DNA from 3 places in the Paenibacillus sp. FSL H3-0321 genome. Region 3 is predicted to be linked to each of the others. Evidence: a T-box and tRNA genes for the amino acid it is inferred to sense, from the RefSeq annotation. Region 3 holds a T-box; the other regions hold tRNA genes.
What was found. A T-box is a leader RNA that pairs with one kind of tRNA and senses whether it is charged. The one in region 3 lies ahead of metG (methionine--tRNA ligase), so its partner is inferred to be a tRNA-Met.
Positions count from the first base shown of each region.

Region 1: it has a tRNA-Met gene. The T-box ahead of metG (methionine--tRNA ligase) is inferred to sense a tRNA for this amino acid. The anticodon was not compared.
Region 2: it has a tRNA-Met gene. The T-box ahead of metG (methionine--tRNA ligase) is inferred to sense a tRNA for this amino acid. The anticodon was not compared.

Region 1 is NZ_JBBODH010000001.1:5,165,247-5,168,496, reverse strand. Features, by position in the region: gene MHI45_RS23195 (DUF2569 family protein) at 1-498, opposite strand, end outside; tRNA gene MHI45_RS23190 (tRNA-Gly) at 705-775, opposite strand; tRNA gene MHI45_RS23185 (tRNA-Pro) at 788-861, opposite strand; tRNA gene MHI45_RS23180 (tRNA-Arg) at 875-951, opposite strand; tRNA gene MHI45_RS23175 (tRNA-Gly) at 962-1,036, opposite strand; tRNA gene MHI45_RS23170 (tRNA-Leu) at 1,044-1,127, opposite strand; tRNA gene MHI45_RS23165 (tRNA-Lys) at 1,142-1,217, opposite strand; tRNA gene MHI45_RS23160 (tRNA-Gln) at 1,227-1,301, opposite strand; tRNA gene MHI45_RS23155 (tRNA-Asp) at 1,414-1,491, opposite strand; tRNA gene MHI45_RS23150 (tRNA-Met) at 1,496-1,572, opposite strand; tRNA gene MHI45_RS23145 (tRNA-Val) at 1,656-1,731, opposite strand; tRNA gene MHI45_RS23140 (tRNA-Glu) at 1,738-1,809, opposite strand; tRNA gene MHI45_RS23135 (tRNA-Ser) at 1,828-1,920, opposite strand; tRNA gene MHI45_RS23130 (tRNA-Asn) at 1,925-2,000, opposite strand; tRNA gene MHI45_RS23125 (tRNA-Ile) at 2,004-2,080, opposite strand; rRNA gene rrf (5S ribosomal RNA) at 2,138-2,254, opposite strand; rRNA gene MHI45_RS23115 (23S ribosomal RNA) at 2,333-3,250, opposite strand, start outside.
Region 2 is NZ_JBBODH010000001.1:3,136,395-3,139,644, forward strand. Features, by position in the region: tRNA gene MHI45_RS13705 (tRNA-Leu) at 76-157, opposite strand; tRNA gene MHI45_RS13710 (tRNA-Cys) at 193-266, opposite strand; tRNA gene MHI45_RS13715 (tRNA-Gly) at 274-348, opposite strand; tRNA gene MHI45_RS13720 (tRNA-Gln) at 353-427, opposite strand; tRNA gene MHI45_RS13725 (tRNA-His) at 447-522, opposite strand; tRNA gene MHI45_RS13730 (tRNA-His) at 569-644, opposite strand; tRNA gene MHI45_RS13735 (tRNA-Trp) at 669-742, opposite strand; tRNA gene MHI45_RS13740 (tRNA-Tyr) at 748-833, opposite strand; tRNA gene MHI45_RS13745 (tRNA-Thr) at 839-914, opposite strand; tRNA gene MHI45_RS13750 (tRNA-Phe) at 933-1,008, opposite strand; tRNA gene MHI45_RS13755 (tRNA-Asp) at 1,032-1,109, opposite strand; tRNA gene MHI45_RS13760 (tRNA-Met) at 1,114-1,190, opposite strand; tRNA gene MHI45_RS13765 (tRNA-Val) at 1,223-1,298, opposite strand; tRNA gene MHI45_RS13770 (tRNA-Glu) at 1,354-1,428, opposite strand; tRNA gene MHI45_RS13775 (tRNA-Ser) at 1,446-1,538, opposite strand; tRNA gene MHI45_RS13780 (tRNA-Asn) at 1,542-1,617, opposite strand; rRNA gene MHI45_RS13785 (23S ribosomal RNA) at 1,680-3,250, opposite strand, start outside.
Region 3 is NZ_JBBODH010000001.1:7,389,924-7,393,173, reverse strand. Features, by position in the region: gene MHI45_RS32670 (MBL fold metallo-hydrolase) at 1-171, shown strand, start outside; gene MHI45_RS32665 (DUF3892 domain-containing protein) at 286-522, opposite strand; gene MHI45_RS32660 (GNAT family N-acetyltransferase) at 608-1,051, opposite strand; gene MHI45_RS32655 (hypothetical protein) at 1,134-1,349, opposite strand; T-box leader at 1,508-1,773, shown strand; gene metG (methionine--tRNA ligase) at 2,004-3,250, shown strand, end outside.

The DNA of each region.
Region 1 (3,250 bases), 2.2 Mb from region 3:
AGATAAAGTAAAGTAAGCAGTCCAGATTAGATTTTTTATTACAGAAACGATCGTCACCATAATTAAAGGTTCACCTCTATAATAATTACCCGAATAATAACTTAGCCAACAATTTGCAATCGAAATCAGTGATATTACGATCAGGTATCCTCTAACCCAATGAATGGTCTGTTTCTTCTTAAAATAGAACAGAATTATTATGACGAGCAGCATCACAATGTCAAAAGGATTTTGCAAATATGCAAGCCAATGCGAAAAAACATATTCTGGCGATAACTCCCAGCTTTTCTCTGTTACTTTCATTATTGATGAAAATTCATCCAAAACTAAATCCTTTGAAAATTTAATTATCACTATCATGAATCCCAGCCAAATGCTGATTTGAAAAAAAATGAGCCAGCCCCCAAAACCTTGGTGCCCATACGCTTTATGTATCTCTGTATCGTTTGAAATAGAACTGCCCGATAATGCATCTAAATTGAATTTCGAATCCACCATTCCTTCGTCCCTTCAACTTTATTACTATCCCATGAAAAAATGGGCAATTATAACTTATAATCGGTTTATTGGAACTTATTATGTATAGTATTGTCCCACTCCAACTTTCCTAATTTCACTAGACTGTAGCTGCTGCATGACTCTTGAGCACACAGCACAAAAAAAGCCTTGCATATCGCAGGCTTTTTTTGTGGTTTATTCTGTTAAGCGGGTGATGGGAATCGAACCCACGCTATCAGCTTGGAAGGCTGAAGTTCTACCATTGAACTACACCCGCATAGGTGTACAATCGGGATGACACGATTTGAACATGCGACCCCCTGGTCCCAAACCAGGTGCTCTACCAAGCTGAGCTACATCCCGTTGGTATTAAAAATGGCGCGCCCTGAGAGATTCGAACTCCCGGCCTTTTGATTCGTAGTCAAACGCTCTATCCAGCTGAGCTAAGGGCGCAAAATCTATATGGAGCGGACGACGGGAATCGAACCCGCGACCCTCGCCTTGGCAAGGCGATGCTCTACCGCTGAGCCACGTCCGCAAAAACATGGTGCGCGTGAAGGGACTTGAACCCCCACGTCGTAAAACGCCAGATCCTAAGTCTGGTGCGTCTGCCATTCCGCCACACGCGCACACTTTAAAGAAATGGTGAGCCATGAAGGACTCGAACCTTCGACACCCTGATTAAAAGTCAGGTGCTCTACCAACTGAGCTAATGGCTCTCATGAAAATGGCTGGGGATATAGGATTTGAACCTATGCATGACGGAGTCAAAGTCCGTTGCCTTACCGCTTGGCTAATCCCCAATATTTATAATTAGCTAAAAACACGGAACAGGGCGGATACTCTGCACTTCGTTGCGAGATTGCAAAGTAATTCTTGCGAAGCTTATACTTCTGATCCCTGATGCCATACTAATGGCGGAACCGACGGGATTCGAACCCGCGATCTCCTGCGTGACAGGCAGGCATGTTAGGCCAACTACACCACGGTTCCAAATTGGTTGCGGGGGCAGGATTTGAACCTGCGGCCTTCGGGTTATGAGCCCGACGAGCTACCGGGCTGCTCCACCCCGCGTCAGTAAAAGTTATTGTTCCCTTGCGGTCCCAGAAAAACACCTGGAATCCATTGCGAAGCTTCTGCTTCTTAGGGAAATGTTATGGTGGAGGCTGAGGGGATCGAACCCCCGACCCTCTGCTTGTAAGGCAGATGCTCTCCCAGCTGAGCTAAGCCTCCATGATATGACCCGTATGGGATTCGAACCCATGTTACCTCCGTGAAAGGGAGGTGTCTTAACCCCTTGACCAACGGGCCGTGCTTGTTGAAAATTTGTGGCGGAGAGAGAGGGATTCGAACCCTCGAGACGCTTGTGGCGCCTACACGATTTCCAATCGTGCTCCTTCGGCCAAACTCGGACACCTCTCCATAATGGCTCCCCGAACAGGACTCGAACCTGTGACAACTCGATTAACAGTCGAGTGCTCTACCAACTGAGCTATCAGGGAAAATGGTGGGCCTTAGTGGACTCGAACCACCGACCTCACCCTTATCAGGGGTGCGCTCTAACCAGCTGAGCTAAAGGCCCTTCTACCGTATACAAATATTAAGGGCAAAAAAAATACCACAGTGTGTGTGGTTGTCCGCTTGGCGGCGTCCTACTCTCCCAGGACCCTTCGGTCCAAGTACCATCGGCGCTGGAGGGCTTAACGGTCGTGTTCGGGATGGGTACGCGTGGAACCCCTCCGCTATCGCCACCAAACGGGCATTTACAGCGTAAATGCTTCAGGAACCTTAATTCCTGAAAACTGAATCCGAAACGAATCTGCGTCTTAACTAATTGGATAAGCCCTCGACCGATTAGTATTGGTCAGCTCCATGCATTGCTGCACTTCCACCTCCAACCTATCTACCTCGTCGTCTTCAAGGGGTCTTACTAATTGGGAAATCTCATCTTGAGGGGGGCTTCACGCTTAGATGCTTTCAGCGCTTATCCCGTCCGTACGTAGCTACTCAGCCATGCTCCTGGCGGAACAACTGATGCACCAGCGGTACGTCCATCCCGGTCCTCTCGTACTAAGGACAGCTCCTCTCAAATTTCCTGCGCCCACGACAGATAGGGACCGAACTGTCTCACGACGTTCTGAACCCAGCTCGCGTACCGCTTTAATGGGCGAACAGCCCAACCCTTGGGACCTACTTCAGCCCCAGGATGCGATGAGCCGACATCGAGGTGCCAAACCTCCCCGTCGATGTGGACTCTTGGGGGAGATAAGCCTGTTATCCCCAGGGTAGCTTTTATCCGTTGAGCGATGGCCCTTCCATGCGGTACCACCGGATCACTAAGTCCGACTTTCGTCCCTGCTCGACTTGTTGGTCTCGCAGTCAAGCTCCCTTATGCCTTTGCACTCTTCGAATGATTTCCAACCATTCTGAGGGAACCTTTGAACGCCTCCGTTACTCTTTAGGAGGCGACCGCCCCAGTCAAACTGCCCGCCTGACACGGTCCCCGTACCCGTTTAGGGCACTAGGTTAGAACCTAGATACGATCAGGGTGGTATCCCAACGGCGCCTCCGCAGAAGCTTGCGCTCCTGCCTCTACGGCTCCCACCTATCCTGTACAGATCGTACCCAAATTCAATATCAAGCTGCAGTAAAGCTCCATGGGGTCTTTCCGTCTTGTCGCGGGTAACCTGCATCTTCACAGGTATTAAAATTTCACCGGATCTCTCGTTGAGACAGCGCCCAAGTCGTTACG
Region 2 (3,250 bases), 4.3 Mb from region 3:
AGTTCGATTTTGCACTTTATAAATACACAAAAAAGCCCATTGATATAATATCAATGGACTTCTAAAGGTTGTAGTTGGTACCGGCGAGAGGACTCGAACCTCCACGGTTTCCCACTCGATTTTGAGTCGAGCGCGTCTGCCATTCCGCCACGCCGGCGTATAGATGTAAAAAGAATCAGTTCTAAAAAATAATGGAGGCGCCACCCAGACTCGAACTGGGGATAAAGCTTTTGCAGAGCTTTGCCTTACCACTTGGCTATGGCGCCACAAAAATGGAGCGGACGACGGGAATCGAACCCGCGACCCTCGCCTTGGCAAGGCGATGCTCTACCGCTGAGCCACGTCCGCAAAATGGCTGGGGATATAGGATTTGAACCTATGCATGACGGAGTCAAAGTCCGTTGCCTTACCGCTTGGCTAATCCCCAATAACATTTTAGAAAAAAATGGGGCGACTGATGGGTCTCGAACCCACGAATGCCGGAACCACAATCCGGTGCGTTAACCCCTTCGCCACAGTCGCCATATTAAGCTGTTACTAACAATTTGCCAATCCTGTTTTAAAGAAATGGGGCGACCGATGGGTCTCGAACCCACGAATGCCGGAACCACAATCCGGTGCGTTAACCCCTTCGCCACGGTCGCCATATTAAGCTTTAAAATTTTCATTGGCAGGGGCAGCAGGAATTGAACCCACACCAACGGTTTTGGAGACCGTTGTTCTACCTTTAAACTATGCCCCTAAAGATGGTGGAGGCTGATGGATTCGAACCACCGAACACGTACGTGAGCAGATTTACAGTCTGATGCGTTTGGCCACTTCGCTAAGCCTCCACAGATGGTGCCGGCGAGAGGACTTGAACCCCCAACCTACTGATTACAAGTCAGTTGCTCTACCAATTGAGCTACACCGGCATATTCAGTTAAATAAAATGGTGGCGCGGGAGGGAATCGAACCCCCGACACAAGGATTTTCAGTCCTTTGCTCTACCGACTGAGCTACCGAGCCATATAAGTTTGTTAAGGTATTGATGGCGGAACCGACGGGATTCGAACCCGCGATCTCCTGCGTGACAGGCAGGCATGTTAGGCCAACTACACCACGGTTCCAAATTGGTTGCGGGGGCAGGATTTGAACCTGCGGCCTTCGGGTTATGAGCCCGACGAGCTACCGGGCTGCTCCACCCCGCGTCAGTAAGAAAAATATTCATTTAAAGTTAAAATGGTGGAGGCTGAGGGGATCGAACCCCCGACCCTCTGCTTGTAAGGCAGATGCTCTCCCAGCTGAGCTAAGCCTCCATAAACGGACAATTGTTATTGTATCAATTCCACTAGATGAAATCAAGTGAAGAAATGGTGACCCGTATGGGATTCGAACCCATGTTACCTCCGTGAAAGGGAGGTGTCTTAACCCCTTGACCAACGGGCCATACCTGTAAAAAATTGTGGCGGAGAGAGAGGGATTCGAACCCTCGAGACGCTTGTGGCGCCTACACGATTTCCAATCGTGCTCCTTCGGCCAAACTCGGACACCTCTCCATATGGCTCCCCGAACAGGACTCGAACCTGTGACAACTCGATTAACAGTCGAGTGCTCTACCAACTGAGCTATCAGGGAATATTACATATCAGGCTTGATCGCCTGAAAACTGAATCCGAAACGAATCTGCGTCTTACTTGTTGGATAAGCCCTCGACCGATTAGTATTGGTCAGCTCCATGCATTGCTGCACTTCCACCTCCAACCTATCTACCTCGTCGTCTTCAAGGGGTCTTACTAATTGGGAAATCTCATCTTGAGGGGGGCTTCACGCTTAGATGCTTTCAGCGCTTATCCCGTCCGTACGTAGCTACTCAGCCATGCTCCTGGCGGAACAACTGATGCACCAGCGGTACGTCCATCCCGGTCCTCTCGTACTAAGGACAGCTCCTCTCAAATTTCCTGCGCCCACGACAGATAGGGACCGAACTGTCTCACGACGTTCTGAACCCAGCTCGCGTACCGCTTTAATGGGCGAACAGCCCAACCCTTGGGACCTACTTCAGCCCCAGGATGCGATGAGCCGACATCGAGGTGCCAAACCTCCCCGTCGATGTGGACTCTTGGGGGAGATAAGCCTGTTATCCCCAGGGTAGCTTTTATCCGTTGAGCGATGGCCCTTCCATGCGGTACCACCGGATCACTAAGTCCGACTTTCGTCCCTGCTCGACTTGTTGGTCTCGCAGTCAAGCTCCCTTATGCCTTTGCACTCTTCGAATGATTTCCAACCATTCTGAGGGAACCTTTGAACGCCTCCGTTACTCTTTAGGAGGCGACCGCCCCAGTCAAACTGCCCGCCTGACACGGTCCCCGTACCCGTTTAGGGTACCAGGTTAGAACCTAGATACGATCAGGGTGGTATCCCAACGGCGCCTCCGCAGAAGCTTGCGCTCCTGCCTCTACGGCTCCCACCTATCCTGTACAGATCGTACCCAAATTCAATATCAAGCTGCAGTAAAGCTCCATGGGGTCTTTCCGTCTTGTCGCGGGTAACCTGCATCTTCACAGGTATTAAAATTTCACCGGATCTCTCGTTGAGACAGCGCCCAAGTCGTTACGCCATTCGTGCGGGTCAGAATTTACCTGACAAGGAATTTCGCTACCTTAGGACCGTTATAGTTACGGCCGCCGTTTACTGGGGCTTCGGTTCACAGCTTCGGATTGCTCCTAACCGCTCCCCTTAACCTTCCAGCACCGGGCAGGCGTCAGCCCGTATACTTCGCCTTGCGGCTTCGCACAGACCTGTGTTTTTGCTAAACAGTCGCTTGGGCCTTTTCACTGCGGCCCCCTCGGGCTATTCACCCTACCGAGGCACCCCTTCTCCCGAAGTTACGGGGTCATTTTGCCGAGTTCCTTAACGAGAGTTCTTCCGCGCGCCTTAGAATTCTCTTCTCGCCTACCTGTGTCGGTTTGCGGTACGGGCACCTTCTCCTGACTAGAGGCTTTTCTTGGCAGTGTGAGATCATGACCTTCGCTACTATAATTTTCGCTCCCCATCACAGCCCAGCCTTAATGGTGTGCGGATTTGCCTACACACCAGCCTCACTGCTTAGACGGACATCCATCAGTCCGCGTCACTACCCTCCTGCGTCACCCCATCGCTCATAGCGGATTACGGTGGTACAGTAATTTCAAACTGTTGTCCTTCGACTACGCCTTTCGGCCTCGCCTTAGGTCCCGACTTACCCTGAGCGGACGAGCCTTCCTCAGGA
Region 3 (3,250 bases):
GAGCTCAGCGGATCGGGTCAGGTTCATACTACACTCCGGGAACTGATGTCTTTGCCTGATGATGTACGCAAGCTGATCTATTTAATGCATTACAGCGACCGGAAGCCTGAATTTGAGGGGATGACCGGTGACATGGAGTTTCTTGTACAGCATGAGATATATGAGCTTTGAGGTTCAGTTTTGCGTATCTTTATTTTCCGCAGTTTATAACCTTGAAGCTGTAAAAAAGCCGGACAGGCAGTGTCAACTGACACTGCCTGTCCGGCTGTTCTTATCTATGCGGTTTTAGAAGTGCGGCAGCTGATCCAGATTATTCGTGGGATCGCCATCCGCATCGCCACGGATGTATAGTTCGCCATCTCTGCCTTTGAACACATTCACTCCGGCTATGCTTCCCGCTTGAACCTCCTGCAGCGCTTGCTGGTAGTCCAGCACACGTCCTGAAGAGGTCTGGAACTTCATCAGGTCGCCGTCACCGTTTCTTTGGGCCGCTGTAAACCGTTCGCGTTCATTGTTCATCACTTAGGATCTACTCCTTCGCGCTTGGATTGGCCATTAGGCTCAACTCTAGCTTGCCCTGCTAACGAAAGAATATGTACTTTGAGGTTTACAGCGTTTTCTGCATTCTCACATGCAAAATACCCGCATCATAGAATGGCTCTGGAGAGATCACTTCATACCCCAGCTTGTTATAAAAGTCTTCCGCCTGGCATTGTCCATCAAGGATGGATGATTCGAGGCCCAGCTCACGGGCAAGCTCCTCCAGTGCCAACAGCAGGATACGCCCGTATCCCTTGCTGCGGTAGTCTTTGTCGACTGCTATACGCTGCATTTTCGCAGTGCCTGCTTTATAATAAATCAATCTTCCGGTAGCTACCGGGAGACCCTCATCCATCAGCAAGATATGATGCACATTGTCGCCGATTACATCATACTCATCAATTTCCTCTTCTTCCGGTACCTTTTGCTCTTCAACAAATACTTTTTTGCGGATGTCCAGTCCCATCTGGAGCTGTTCATCTGTCGTTACATGTACGATTTCCGCCGCCATACTTCCACAGGTCTCCTCTCTTTATATAAAAACGATAGTTGACCCATTATACAGAATTTTTATTACGCTGTGAAGAGCGCCTTTATTCAACCGAATAGACCTCAGTGGAAATCGAACGGTCGTATACATCCTCCAATACAGGCGATAAAGGGCTGTCTAAACCTTCAGGCTTTCCATCCAAGCCAGTCATGCTCTGGATCTCCACAACACTCGGTGCCTGATAGGATGAAGCACATCCAACTGCCGCCAGAAGCAGAATTATACACACTACCGCTTCCCATATCTTAATTTTGCGCATCTTTTCCCTCCTATCATCTTCTGCTCTACACAGCTTTGACGATTCGTGAGGTTATTAAACTGATTCGCGGTCTTTGTTGAATCCAGATTCAAAAACCGCATTAATCGCTTGACTTCTACCGCCTTCCTCCCGTAAGATAACCATTAATTAGGATAACCACAAAAGCTAAGAAGAGAAAGAGTACCTTGGCCAATCTTTCACAGAGAGCTCCGGCCGCTGAAAAGGAGCAAAGAAAATCCAAGGGAATATGGTCTCTGAGCTGCGCATCGAACCCCTCCAGAAGGGTTGTAGGCTGCGCCGGAACCCGCATCCGTTATCGTGCTAGGGTATACCCGCGAACAGCGGACGTACCTGAAGAGGTGAATGCCGCAAGGCATTGATGAAGTTGGGTGGTAACACGTGAGCACAGGCTCTCGTCCCTTTTGGGGACGGGAGTCTTTTTTGTTGCCCAAAAATGCTTCTGGAGCGAGTTTTGTTGGAAGGGAATTCAAGGAGTAACGCTCACAAAACTTGAGCATATGCTTCCGAAGCGAGTTTTGTTCGAAGGACATTCTGGGAGTAACGCTCACAAAACTTGAGCATATGCTTCCGAAGCGAGTTTTGTTCGAAGGACAATCTGGGAGTAATGCTCACAAAACTTTAGGAGGAGATAAAATGTCCAATATCTTTATCGGAGGGGCGTGGCCTTACGCCAATGGCTCTCTGCATCTGGGAAGGCTGGCAAGCATTCTGCCCGGTGACATTCTGGCCCGCTACCACCGGGCTAAAGGTGATCGGGTGCTGTATGTGTCCGGCAGCGATTGCCATGGAACACCGGTTGCTGTCCAGGCAGCCAAAGAGGGCGTAACGCCGGGCGAATTCGCCGACCGCTATCATGAGGAATTTGTGGAGTGCTTCGGCAAGCTTGGTTTTACTTACGATTTATACACGCGGACAGATCAGGAAACCCACCACACGGTCGTTCGTGAGCTATTTCTTAAACTTCTGGACAACGGGCACCTGTACAAAAAGACAACACTCCAGTGCTACTGCGAGCAGGATCAGCGGTTTCTACCCGACCGGTACGTGGAGGGAACGTGTCCGGTCTGCGGGCAGCAGGCACGCGGTGATCAGTGCGATTACTGCTCCACCCTGCTCGACCCGTCCGATCTGCTGGACAGATCCTGTAAAATCTGCGGAACCCCTCCGGTGCTGCGGCCTACAGAGCATTACTATCTTTCTCTTTCAAGCTTTCAAAAGGAACTGGCAGACTATGCAGCATCATCTCAGGGCTGGAGGGATAATGCCGTCCGGTTGACTCAGCGTTATCTGCAAGAGGGACTTCAAGACCGCGCGGCTACCCGTGATCTCGATTGGGGCGTGGATGTGCCGGTAGACGGATTCACCGGCAAAAAAATCTACGTATGGATCGAAGCGGTCAGCGGCTATCTGTCCGCCAGCAAGCAGTGGGCCGCAGAGACAGGAAACCGCTGGGAGGATTTTTGGCTGGAGAATCGCGACAGCATCGATGAGGATGGCAAGACAACCGCTTATTATGTACATGGGAAAGACAACGTGCCTTTTCATAGTCTGATTTGGCCGGGTATACTATTGGGAGCGGGCGGACTGCATTTGCCTGACCGTCTGTTTGCCTGCGAATACATGACACTGGAAGGGCAAAAATTCTCTACCAGCCGCAACTGGGCGGTCTGGGTACCGGATATTCTCAGCCGCTATCAGCCGGATTCAATCCGGTACTTCCTGATTGCAAACGGCCCCGAGAAGCGTGATACCGACTTCTCCTGGAGGGAGTTCATCCACAGCCATAATGGCGAGCTGCTCGGCGCCTTCGGCAATTTTGTAAACCGCAGCCTGGCCTTCATAAATAAAGCCTTCGGAGGTTATGTGCCGGACGGAATACT